Regions from separate parts of the Holdemania sp. 1001302B_160321_E10 genome, predicted to be linked through region 2. Evidence: predicted binding sites of a transcription regulator. Region 2 holds the regulator's gene; the other holds the start of a gene.
The links. The regulator HrcA, encoded in region 2, represses chaperone genes, less so after heat shock. The targets are predictions, from matches to a motif close to TTTTAGCACTNNNNNNNNNNNAGTGCTAAAA.
Positions count from the first base shown of each region.

Region 1: the regulator HrcA is predicted to act here: its motif matches at 2,313-2,343, upstream of I2D94_RS03045 (Hsp20/alpha crystallin family protein).

Region 1 is NZ_JADNEM010000003.1:181,025-187,027, forward strand. It holds gene I2D94_RS03030 (MATE family efflux transporter) at 1-837, shown strand, start outside; gene I2D94_RS03035 (hypothetical protein) at 965-1,597, shown strand; gene I2D94_RS03040 (YdeI/OmpD-associated family protein) at 1,865-2,290, shown strand; gene I2D94_RS03045 (Hsp20/alpha crystallin family protein) at 2,423-2,842, shown strand; gene I2D94_RS03050 (Hsp20/alpha crystallin family protein) at 2,912-3,328, shown strand; gene I2D94_RS03055 (manganese efflux pump) at 3,628-4,200, shown strand; gene I2D94_RS03060 (TetR/AcrR family transcriptional regulator C-terminal domain-containing protein) at 4,212-4,787, shown strand; gene I2D94_RS03065 (phosphoribosylaminoimidazolecarboxamide formyltransferase) at 5,003-6,003, shown strand, end outside.
Region 2 is NZ_JADNEM010000012.1:16,380-22,382, forward strand. It holds gene rsmD (16S rRNA (guanine(966)-N(2))-methyltransferase RsmD) at 1-296, shown strand, start outside; gene coaD (pantetheine-phosphate adenylyltransferase) at 293-796, shown strand; gene I2D94_RS08815 (hypothetical protein) at 1,055-1,969, opposite strand; gene hrcA (heat-inducible transcriptional repressor HrcA) at 2,132-3,157, shown strand; gene grpE (nucleotide exchange factor GrpE) at 3,150-3,815, shown strand; gene dnaK (molecular chaperone DnaK) at 3,860-5,668, shown strand; gene I2D94_RS08835 (polysaccharide deacetylase family protein) at 5,628-6,003, shown strand, end outside.

The sequences.
Region 1 (6,003 bases), on a different contig from region 2:
ATTCTTGATCCGATTTTCATCTTCGGTTATTTCGGCGTACCGAAAATGGGCGTGGCCGGCGCGGCGGTGGCGACGGTTATCGGTCAGATCCTGGCGATGATCTTCGTCTTGATCGTCTTGAAAGTCGGCACGCATGAGGTCGATATCGCGCCATGGCGGCATCATCCGCAGATGCAGGCGGCCAAGGATATCTACCGCGTCGGGATTCCGACGTTTGTCATGAACGCGATCGGTTCCCTGACGACGACTGCGATGAACGCCATTCTGATGAGCTTTTCTGCAACGGCAGTGGCGGTTCTGGGCATCTATTTTAAGCTTCAGTCGTTTGTCTTCATGCCGATTTTCGGCTTAAACCAGGGTGCCATGCCGATTCTGGGCTACAACTACGGCGCGGCGGATGAAAAACGCTTCACCCGCACGCTGGCGCTCTCTTTCGGCGTGGCGGTCGCGATCATGCTTGTCGGCACGGTGCTGTTCTGGACGATGCCGGAGATGCTGCTGAAGCTGTTCAACGGCTCTGATCAGATGCTTCAGCTGGGCGGCTATGCGCTGCGGGTGCTGGCGCTGTGCTTCTTGCCGGCGGCCTGCAGCATCATCATGACGACGATGTTCCAGGCGTTAGGCAAAGGCATGATGAGCTTGGTCATGTCGTTATTGCGCCAGCTGGTATTCATCATTCCGCTGGCCTGGATACTCGGCCAGCTGGGCGGCCTGGGCGCCGTCTGGTTCTGTTATCCGGCGGCGGAGCTGCTCGTCGCGCTGATCTTCGTGCCGATCGCTTTAAAAACGATAAAGAAAAGTTTTGAAGCGGAACGGCAGGAAACCGGGGCATATTAATAAAATACCGACGCGGCGCATAGACATGATCCGCGTTGTGAAAGTCATTGAAAACTTTGGATTTCCAATTCCGGTAAGCTAAAAAAACAGCCGGCATAACGCAGACAGGGAGGTCGCGAGTCTGATCATGAAAAAAGCATGTATCTTTTTATACGGCGCTTCGGCGGCGCTGATGATTATCAGCACAATCTTTCAGCTGCAGCATCACCTCTACGCCAAGCTGGGCTATCTGGCGATGGCGCTGGGCGTGCAGCTGATCGGTCCGCTGGCGGTCAAAGGGTTGAAATTAAAAGACGCCTGGGGTTTGTTGTTCTGGACGCAGCTGTTCATCGCCGTCGCGATGATTATCGGCAATACGCTTAACGGCTATGCCATTCCCTGCTTTGACAAAGTTCTGCATTTCAGCTCCGGCATTCTGATCTGCGCCGGGATCACACTGGTTTATTGCTGGCTGAAACAACAATGGACGGAAGACTCGCGGCGCCATTACCTTTTAAAATGTCTGTCGATTCAGGGGATCAACATGATGATCGCCTTTCTGTGGGAATGCTTTGAATTCGCCTGCCTGATCTTTCTGAAGATCGACGCGATCAATCACTACACCCAGGGCGTTTATGATACGATGACAGATATGATCGTCTGCTTCTTAGGCGGCCTTGTCTTTCTGACCCTGCTGACGCGGCATGAGCGCAAAGGAAAAAACGATCCGCTGACCGCTTCGCTGAAGACGTTTTATCAAACCAATCTCAAAGACCGTTAAAAAAGCGGCCGATTAAAAACTGTCAGGGACTTCTACGCAGAAGACTGGCAGTTTTTATTTCGTTTTTTCAAGCGTTTCTTCGCGGGAAAAGACAAAAGCAGGATTAAAATTCAGACAAAGCGGAGAAACCGCCGTCCGGATCCTCTGTCCTCTTACGCAAAAACCGGCAAAATCGAACAGCGCTGATCAGACGGTTCTGCCGCAGAAAGGCGGGAAAATAAAAATAAATTAAATCCGCCGAGGCATACTAGAGGCCAGGAGGAAATCATGATGCAGATTGAAGGAATCGTCCGCGCTGTTCCGCAGCCGCACCTTGAAATCAAGACGGAGACCATGCCGGAAGGGGCGCTGATCGTCATGCTGGGAACCCTGTTATTCAAACAAAAGGCGGAAAGAAAAGGCTGTCTCTGGACACTGGAACTCCCTGCGGAAGCTTTTTCCCTGCAGCCGCTCACCGCCGGCGGCACCGTTGAAATCTGGCTGGCTCCGGAAGCCGGCGAATGCCTGACGCGCTGTCCTCAAGCCCTGCAGGAAGCCCTTCTGGCCAATCGAAGCGCTTGTTATTTTTTTCAGCTGCTTGATCCCTGGCAGCGGGAACGAATCATGAATTATGCTGAACAAGGTGCAGAGGAACAACGAATTCGCCGGATTGACAAAATCATCGCGATGCTCTATGAAAGACGTACTTTGTGAACTTGTGAAAGTAAAATAAGAAAATTAGCACTTATCTATTGACAGTGCTAAAAACTGTGATATACTAAAATTGCAAGTTGGGAAAGACCCAATGAAGCCAGGAATAAGACAGATAGAAAGAGGCGATTCAAGATGAGATTTGTACCGAACACCTGGATGGACAACTTGGCCGACGAGGTTCTTAAGGATCCATTTTTCAGAAAGAATAACGTCCCGGCTGTCATGAAAACCGATATTCGTGAGCGAGAAGATGGCTATCTTCTGGATATTGAACTCCCTGGATTTAAAAAGGAAGAAATCAAAATGGAACTGGAAGACGGTTATCTGACGATTGCGGCCGCCCGCACAGCTTCCAATGAAGAACGAAGCGAACAGGGCAAGCTCGTTCGCCAGGAACGTTTCAGCGGCAGCTGCACCCGGACCTACTTTATCGGTGAGGAAATGAATGTCGAGGATATTAAAGCCCGCTATGAGAATGGCGAACTGAAGGTCTTCGTCCCGAAGAAGGATCCGCAGGCGATGCAGACCAAAAAGACCATTTCGATTGAATAACTTCTCTGAGCAATCAGAGTTCTGATCAGGCAGGATCGCATAAGTTGAAAACAGAAAGAGGTGTGATGTATGAGATTACTACCGAGAATGATGTTTGACGACTTCTTTGATGACGTGTTTGACGAACCGCTGCTCCACCGCAACGCAATTACGGCGATGCGCTGTGACATCCATGAGAAGGACGGCAGTTATCTGCTTGACATTGAATTGCCAGGCTGCAGCAAGGAAGACATTAAGATGGATTTGGAAGACGGCTATCTGACGGTTTCCGCTATCCGCAATACCAATAAGGAAGAAAAGGATGATCAGGGCAATGTAATCCGCCAGGAGCGGGTTCAGGGCTCCTGCTCCAGAAGCTTCTATGTCGGCGAGGCGGTGACACCGGAGGATATCAAAGCTCACTATGAAAACGGCGAGCTGAAGATCGTTCTGCCGAAGAAGGATGCGCCGGCTGTGGAAAACAAGAAAACCATTATGATTGAATAACCCGGGCTTAGAATCAGCGGATCGCAAGTGCCGCTGATTTTTTCTTTTTGCGCTTTTGTCTATTCAGGGACAAAACCCGGCGTTTCGGCTGTTGGAAGTAAGCAATCCATTTTCATAAGATTGCAGCGAATGGAAAATATCCGTCTTGCTGAAGTCTGAGTTAATCCGCCGCCATGCCTGCCGTTTTAAAAAGCAGGCTGGGAATCCGGAAGAATTGACAGAATCTGACGATTGTCTATCGCATCCCTGTTCCCCTTCGGCTATACTGGGTCTGTAAACAATAAAGGAGGGAGAATCAGGTGAATACACTCGAAATTCTGGTCACCTGCCTGGCTTTGTCGCTGGATTGCTTTGTGGTCATGATGGCGCGGGGCGCGATGATGAATCCTCAGGAACATCGCCGTTCGCTGATGAACAGTTTGATCTTCGCCGGATCCAGTCTGTTGATGATCGTGCTGGGGTCGCTGGCCGGTTCTCTGATCAAGAGCCAGCTGGTGCTGCATGTCAATCAGGTAATCGCCGCGCTGATCCTGTTTGCGCTGGGCTGCTTCCTGCTGATTCAGGCATTTCGTCAAAAAGCTTTCGAGGAACGTCACGACGAAAGCTTTAACTACAAAAAAGTACTGATCCTGGGGTTGCTTACCAGCGTCGACGTGTTCTTGCTGGGCACGAGTATGACACTGCTTCAGACAGACTCGATTCAGGTATGTCTGATTTCAACGCTGGTTACGCTGGTCTGTGTTGAGCTGGGACAACAGATCGGCTATCGGCTGGGGCTGGCCTATCGCCGGACGATCTTCACGGCGGGCAGCGTCATTCTCTTTTTGATCAGTCTCAAGATTCTTTTCCAGGTGCTGACGCATCTGCGGTAGGGGGGACGAGCATGGAAAAACGGGGGATGATGAAACGTTTTCTGGCTGAAAGCCTGAAAGAACTCATGCTGCAGAAAAGTTTTGAGAAGATCACGATTAAACAAATCTGTGACAAAACCGGCGTCATCCGGGCGACGTTTTACAATTACTTCGAAGATAAGTACGCCGCTTTAAGCTACATCATCTATCTGGATACGGTGGAAACCGCACTCCCGTATATTGAAAAGAAGCAATTCCTTCAAGCTGTCAAAGCGATGCTCGATAACTTTGTGGAAAACCGCGAATTCTATCAGATCGCATTTCGGATCACGGGTCAGAACAGCTTTGAAGACTTGTTTGAAGAAAACGTCCAGCAGCTGTTTACCGAGATGTTCCGCCGTTATGGCCGGCCGGAGCAGTTAGGCACGATGAGCGAGGAAGAGCTGGCCGGATACTTCGGCAACAGTCTGTGCTATACGGTCAATCACTGGCTGTGCCGCAACCGCAGCATGGACAGCGAGACGTTCCTGAAGCAATACGGCGCGGTGGTCACCAGCTCGATTTTCGATTTCCTCGATATGCCGCAAAGCGGCGGCAGCGGGCTGTGAGTTTTGGGCAGGCCATTTGTAAAGTTCCCTTTCAAAATGGGGAAAACTTCACGGAAGAAGGCTTGACACAAAGACGGAAGCGTGATAATTTTTAGACAGTTAACCGACTGACGGAAGTGGAATTGACCACAGGGAAGTTAATGCTAAGCAGAGCCGACCGTCTGGGCCATTGTGGACCAGCAGTGCGGCTTTTTTTCGTAAAAGGAGGAGAACAGATGAAAGAGTATCAGCTGAAATACGGATGCAACCCCAACCAGAAACCAGCCAGCGTTGATATTGAAGAAGGTGACCTGCCCTTTACCGTTTTAAATGGACGGGCCGGCTATATCAATTTGCTGGACGCTCTCAACGCCTGGCAGCTTGTCAGGGAATTGAAGGAAGCGACCGGCATGGCCGCCGCGGCTTCCTTTAAACATGTATCTCCAGCCGGCGCGGCGATCGGGCTGCCCTTGGATGAAACAATGAAAAAGATCTATTTCTGCGAAGGAATCGAGCTGACGCCGATTGCCTGCGCGTATATCCGTGCCCGCGGTGCTGACCGGATGTCTTCCTATGGTGATTTTGCGGCGCTGTCTGAGGAATGTGATGAAGCCACGGCCCGTTTCTTATCTAAGGAAGTTTCCGACGGTGTGATCGCTCCGTCTTACAGTGAAAAAGCGCTTGAAATTTTACGCGCAAAACGCAAGGGAACCTATCTGGTCCTGCAGATGGATCCCAACTATACGCCCAAACCAATGGAAAGCAAAGAAGTGTACGGCGTGCGTTTCCATCAGCAGCGCAACGATGTGAAGATCGACGAAAATCTGCTTCAGAATATCGTATCTGAAAATAAGGAATTGCCGGAGGGAGCCAAACGCGATCTGCTGATCGCGATGATCACGGCCAAATATACCCAGTCCAATTCCGTTGTTTATGCCAAAGACGGCCAGGCGATCGGGATCGGCGCCGGCCAGCAGTCCCGTATTCACTGCACGCGCATGGCGGGCAACAAAGCGGATATCTGGCATCTCCGTCAGCATCCGAAGGTATTGAGCTTGCCGTTTAAAGAGAAGATCCGGCGGCCTGACCGCGATAACGCGATCGACGTCTATATTTCCGACGAATGGGAAGACCTGATGCGCGAGGGAAGCTGGCAGGAAGTCTTCACGGAAAAGCCGGAGGTCCTGACGGCAGAAGAAAAGAAAGCCTGGCTGGCGCAGGTCAGCGGCGTCTCCCT
Region 2 (6,003 bases):
TCGAAGTGCAGTGCGACGTGTGGAAGTGCGACAGCTTCGCGGCGTTAAGACGCTTAGCGGGGATGGGTGTCCAACTGGATTTGGTTTATCTGGATCCGCCTTATCAGAAGCAGCAGCTGCACAAGATCATGATGCAGCTTGACGCGCTGAATCTGATCTGCGATCACGGACAGGTGATTCTGGAGAGTCTGAAGGAAGACGAGTTTGACGAGGCCTACCATCAGCTGCGCCGCGTCAAGGAAGCAACTTACGGCATCAGCCGCATCAGTTATTATCGAAAGGAAACAGAACTATGAAACGAGCATGTTATCCGGGATCGTTCGATCCCCCGACCTATGGTCATCTGGACATCATCACACGGGCATCGTCGGTCTTCGACGAGCTGATCATCGCGATCATGAAGAATCCGAACAAACGCAACGCCTTTACCGAGGAGGAGCGCGTGCGGATGCTGCAGGAGATTACGCGCGATCTGCCGAATGTCAAAGTTGTGGTCGGCCATGGCCTGACGGTGGAATTTGCGAAGTCGATCGGTGCGCAGGTGCTGATCCGCGGGATCCGGGCTGTCATGGACTATGAATATGAACTGCAGCAGGCGACGGCCAATATGTTTCTGGATGAGACGATTGAAACGGTGTTCTTCGTCGCCCGGCCGCGGTATTCCTTCTTATCCTCGTCCGTGTCCAAGGAAATCGCACTGAACAACGGCGATCTGTCGAAATTTATCCCGGAAGCCATCATCGAGGAAGTTGAAGAAGAACTGAATCCGCTGAAGAAGAAAAATGGCGGGGAATAGCGGCGGAGAAAACTGCTGCCCAAAATTTCGCTGACTGCAGGCAGAGTGTCTGCGGAAGAAAGTAGAATTCTCTAAGTGATCTTATTTATAAGGGTAAAGTTAGAAATAAAGGTCAAGCGAGTGCAGTCCGTTCTTAGCTAGCGAGAGGCTGAAAGTGAACGCCGGAAATTAAAAGAGCGCTGCGATGATTCCGAAAATAACGGAATCCGCCGCGTTTTTTTATGGCTTAAGACAACCGGGGAACGACATAAGCACCGGTCAGCCGCGCAGTCTTTGCAGCATCATCAAAAAGAGGAACACGCCGCCGGCCAGGCCGGTCTGCATCAGCCGGTATCCGAGATAACGCAGATAAGTCAGGTGAAGATGCGGCGTGAGCGAGAGGACCTGCAGATGCACGCTGAAGCTGGCAAATCCCAGCACCAGCGTCATCAACAACGCTTTCAGGGGTACTGCCAGCGGCAGCAGCGCCAGATTGTTGGTGCCTAACGAAAACTCGGTTACACATTGGATCGGCAGCCGCCAGGCGGAGGGCAGCTTCATCGTCGCTAAATTCAGCAGCACCAGTGTCAGCAAAAGATACGCTCCGATGAAATATAAGCTGATGCCGGCCTGGACAACCGCGTCTTTTAAATTCTCAAATAAGGAAGGGACAGATCCGCGCGGATCCAATTGCAGGGCAACGGGTGTACTGCGCGTAAAGAACAGCAGCAGCATCACGGCGAAGAATTCCGCCAGCCAGATCATCAAGCCATATTGAAAGGATTGCAGCAGGACCGAACCGCAGGTGATCAAGATAAACGACGGCGTGCTGACCGTAACGCAGCAAGCCAGCCGCCGGCCCTCCGCTTGCGAAAGCCGGCCGTCCCGCACATAATCGTCGATCAGGATCTGTCCGGCGGGCGAGCCGAGAAAAAAGGAAGCGAAGACTAAGGAAAAAGCGTCCGGCGAGATGTGGAACAAGCGCTCGGTAAATCCGAACAGCCGCCGCGAGAGCGCCACCAGCAGCCCCTGACCGTCGAGGATACGGATTACGACCATCGCCGCAAACAACGAGGGCACTAATTTTTCAAACCAGATCGCTAACGCCTGGCAGGATGCCTCATAGGTTACCGATCCATAATAAAGCAGCGCGGCCAGCAGCGTGAAAAAGATGATTGTCATTCCTTTTTTCATAGGCAAAAAGCCTCCTGGTAAAGTGTATGAACCGCAGCTTGAAAAACGAACTACGAAAAGCTTGAAAACTTGAAAAAATTAGCACTTTTAACTTGACAGTGCTAACAAGCTGGATTATACTGTTAGCAGACATCGGGAAAGAGTGCTAAAGGAGGCGGGATGATGCTGACACCAAGGCGGATTGAAATCTTCAAGGCCATTGTCGACGAGTTCGTTCAGACAGCCGAGCCGGTCGGTTCCAAGACTCTGATGGAAAAGTATCAGCTCCCTTACTCCAGCGCAACGATCCGCAACGACATGATGGTCCTGGAAGAAATGGGACTGCTGGAAAAAACACATACCTCCAGCGGCCGCGTGCCTTCCACAAAAGGCTACAAGTTCTATTGCGAACATCTGATGGAACACAGGGTCGACAACCAGCTGGAAGTGGCGGTCCGCCAGCAGCTGGCCAGCAAGCCGCTGAATTTAGACGACGCCATCCGCGAGAGCTGCAACATCCTTTCGCAGATGACGGACCTGACTTCCGGCGTGCTGGGACCGGATGCGAGCCGGCAGCGGCTGGAGCATGTCAAGCTGTTCCCGATCAGCAACCGAAGTGCTGTGGCAGTCTTTATTACCGATCTGGGGCATACGGAAAACCGGACGTTCCAGTTCGACGACGACCTGTCAGTAGAGGATATCCAAACCTGCTGCCAGATTCTGAACGACCGATTGAAGGGCACCTTGATCAAAGACGTCGTGGACAAAATGGATTCGATCAAACCAATCCTGGCAGCGCATGTCAAGCGGCATGAAATGTTGTTTCAGGCGTTTGTCAACGCATTTGTCAAGTTCGCGAGCGAGAATGTGTATTTCAGCGGCCAGAACAACATGCTGTACCAGCCGGAATTTGCCGACATTGAAAAGCTGAAGGAATTGATGGCGATGATGGAGAACCCGAGCCTGTGGCGTCAGATCGGCACCACGGCCAACCCGGAGCTGGCGTTGAAGATGAACGAAAACGCGCAGCTGGTGTGGGTCAACGACATGGCCGTCGTCACCAGCAAGTTCAAGCTCGGTTCCGACGAGGAAGGCCAGCTGATGGTCTTCGGACCATCCCGGATGGATTACGACCGGATTGTTTCACTGCTGGAACTGGTCAGTCAGTCGATCGAGAGTTTATACGGAAAAGGAGGCAGCCATGAATAACCAGGAAGAAATGAAAAAAGACGAGCTGAACGCCGCGCCGGAAACGGCGGAGGCAGCGGGCGAAACCGAAGAAAAAACGGCAAGTCCGCAGGAAAAAACGGCGGAGCCGGCCGCGGAAGAAGCGCCGGAGCAGCCGGAAGAAAAAAAGGAAGACAAGAAAGACGAGAAGAAGAAAGGCTTCTTCTCCAAGAAGAATGAAATTGAAGAACTGAAGACACGGATCAGCGAGCTGGAAGGCGAAAACGTTAAATTGAAGAACGAATACCTGAAAGCCTACGCGGATACGGAGAATACCCGGCGGCGTCTTCAGCAGGAAGCTGAGCAAACCCGGAAATACCGGATTCAAAGTTTCGCGCTCGACATCCTGCCGGTTCTGGACAATCTGGAACGGGCGCTGGCGATCGAGCCGACACCGGAAACTGAAAGCTACCGCAAAGGCGTCGAAATGATTTATCAGCAGCTCATTCACGCGCTGACCAAAGAGGGCGTGAGCGAGATCGAAGCGCAGGGCAAGGAATTTGATCCGAATTTCCATCAGGCTCTGATGATGGAAGCCGTCGAGGGCGTTGAGCCCAACCACGTCACCGAGGTACTGCAGAAGGGCTACATGTTAAAAGATCGGATTCTGCGCGCCGCGATGGTCAAGGTCAGCGAATAAGCAAACAAGTGAAAACGTGTAAATAAATAAGGAGGATTTCAATTATGGGAAAAATTATCGGTATTGACTTAGGTACAACCAACAGCTGCGTCGCCGTCATGGAAGGCAACGAAGCGAAAGTAATCACCAACCCGGAAGGCAACCGCACCACACCGTCCGTCGTCGCGTTTAAGAACAACGAACGGATTGTCGGCGACGCGGCGAAGCGTCAGGTCGTCACCAACAAGGATTCGATTATTTCGATCAAGCGGAAAATGGGCACGAATGAGAAAGTCCAGCTCAACGGCAAGGAATACACGCCGCAGGAAATTTCCGCGATGATCTTAGGCTACATGAAGGACTATGCGGAAAGCTATTTAGGCGAGAAGGTCGACAAGGCGGTCATCACCGTTCCGGCTTACTTCAACGACGCGCAGCGTCAGGCAACGAAAGACGCCGGCAAGATCGCGGGCCTGGAAGTGGAACGGATCATCAACGAACCGACAGCGGCAGCGCTGGCATTCGGTATCGACAAGACTGACAAGGAACAGAAAGTCCTCGTCTTTGACCTGGGCGGCGGTACGTTCGACGTTTCGATTCTGGATCTGGCCGACGGCACCTTTGAAGTTCTGGCAACCGCAGGCGACAACCATTTAGGCGGCGATGATTTCGATAACGTGGTCGTCGACTGGATGGCAGATCAGTTCAGAAAAGAAAACGGCATCGATCTGAAGCAGGACCGGATGGCGCTGCAGAGAATGAAGGAAGCGGCGGAAAAGGCCAAGAAGGATCTGTCCGGTATGGTTCAGACACAGATTTCCCTGCCGTTCATCAGCGCCGGCGCAGCCGGACCGCTGCACTTTGAAGCGACGCTGACCCGCGCACAGTTTGACGCGATGACCAAATCGCTGGTCGACCGCACGGTTGTTCCGGTTCGTCAGGCGTTGAAGGATGCCGGCTTAACCAAGAACGATATTGATCAGGTCCTGTTAGTCGGCGGCTCAACCCGAATCCCGGCGGTTCAGGAAGCTGTCCGTCAGGAATTAGGCAAGGAACCAAACCGTTCCGTCAACCCGGATGAAGTCGTAGCCTTGGGCGCGGCGATCCAGGGCGGCGTCATCAGCGGCGACGTCAAGGACGTCTTACTGCTGGACGTTACACCGTTAAGCTTAGGTATCGAAACGCTGGGCGGCGTCATGACCGTGCTGATCCCAAGAAATACAACGATCCCGACTTCCAAGAGCCAGGTCTTCTCGACAGCGGCGGACAATCAGCCGGCGGTTGATATCCATGTCCTGCAGGGCGAACGTCCGATGGCCAACGATAACAAGACGCTGGGCAACTTCCAGTTAGGCGGCATCGCACCGGCCCGCCGCGGCGTTCCGCAGATCGAAGTTACCTTTGACATTGACGTCAACGGTATCGTCCACGTTTCAGCGAAGGACAAGGGCACAGGCAAGTCCCAGTCGATCACCATCTCCAACTCTTCCGGATTAAGCGATGAAGAAATCGACCGGATGGTTCGTGAGGCGGAAGATCACAAGGCGGAAGACGATAAGCGCAAAGAAGAAATCGAATTGAAGAACCGCGCGGAAGCGTTCATCAATCAGATCGACGAAACGCTGAATACGGAAAACGCGAATGTCACCGATCAGCAGAAGGAAGAAGTCAAGAAGCTGCGCGACGAGCTGCGCACGGCGATTGACAACAACGATATCGACACGCTGAAGACCAAGATGGAACAGCTTGAAAAGGCAGCCAACGATATGGCTCAGGCGATGTATCAGCAGCAGGCGGGTGCTCCGGGTGCTGATGCGGGCGCAGGCGCTCAGGATGACAATGTCGTCGACGCCGATTTCAAGGAAAAGAAATAACAATTCACGCCGCACAAAAATCCTGGTTTCCATACTGGGATTTCTGTGTTTGAGCGTGCTGATCAGCGGTTGTTCCCGCACCCCCAAGAACAACGCCGGTCAGTTGGAAAATGCGGACAACGCCGTGCTGACAAGCTCGCTGAGCGAGGAACAGCTGGCGCATGTCAAAGAATGCAACGGCCGCCGCGTCAGCAGCGATCAGCCGGTGGAGCTCGTCGTGATGAACGGCGGCAAACCGGAACCGTTTGCCGTGCTGCAGCCGGGGCAGCTGGTTCAGTTAAAAGAAATCAACGATCCGAATCTGATCACTTCACAATATCTGCCCTTGGATGGAA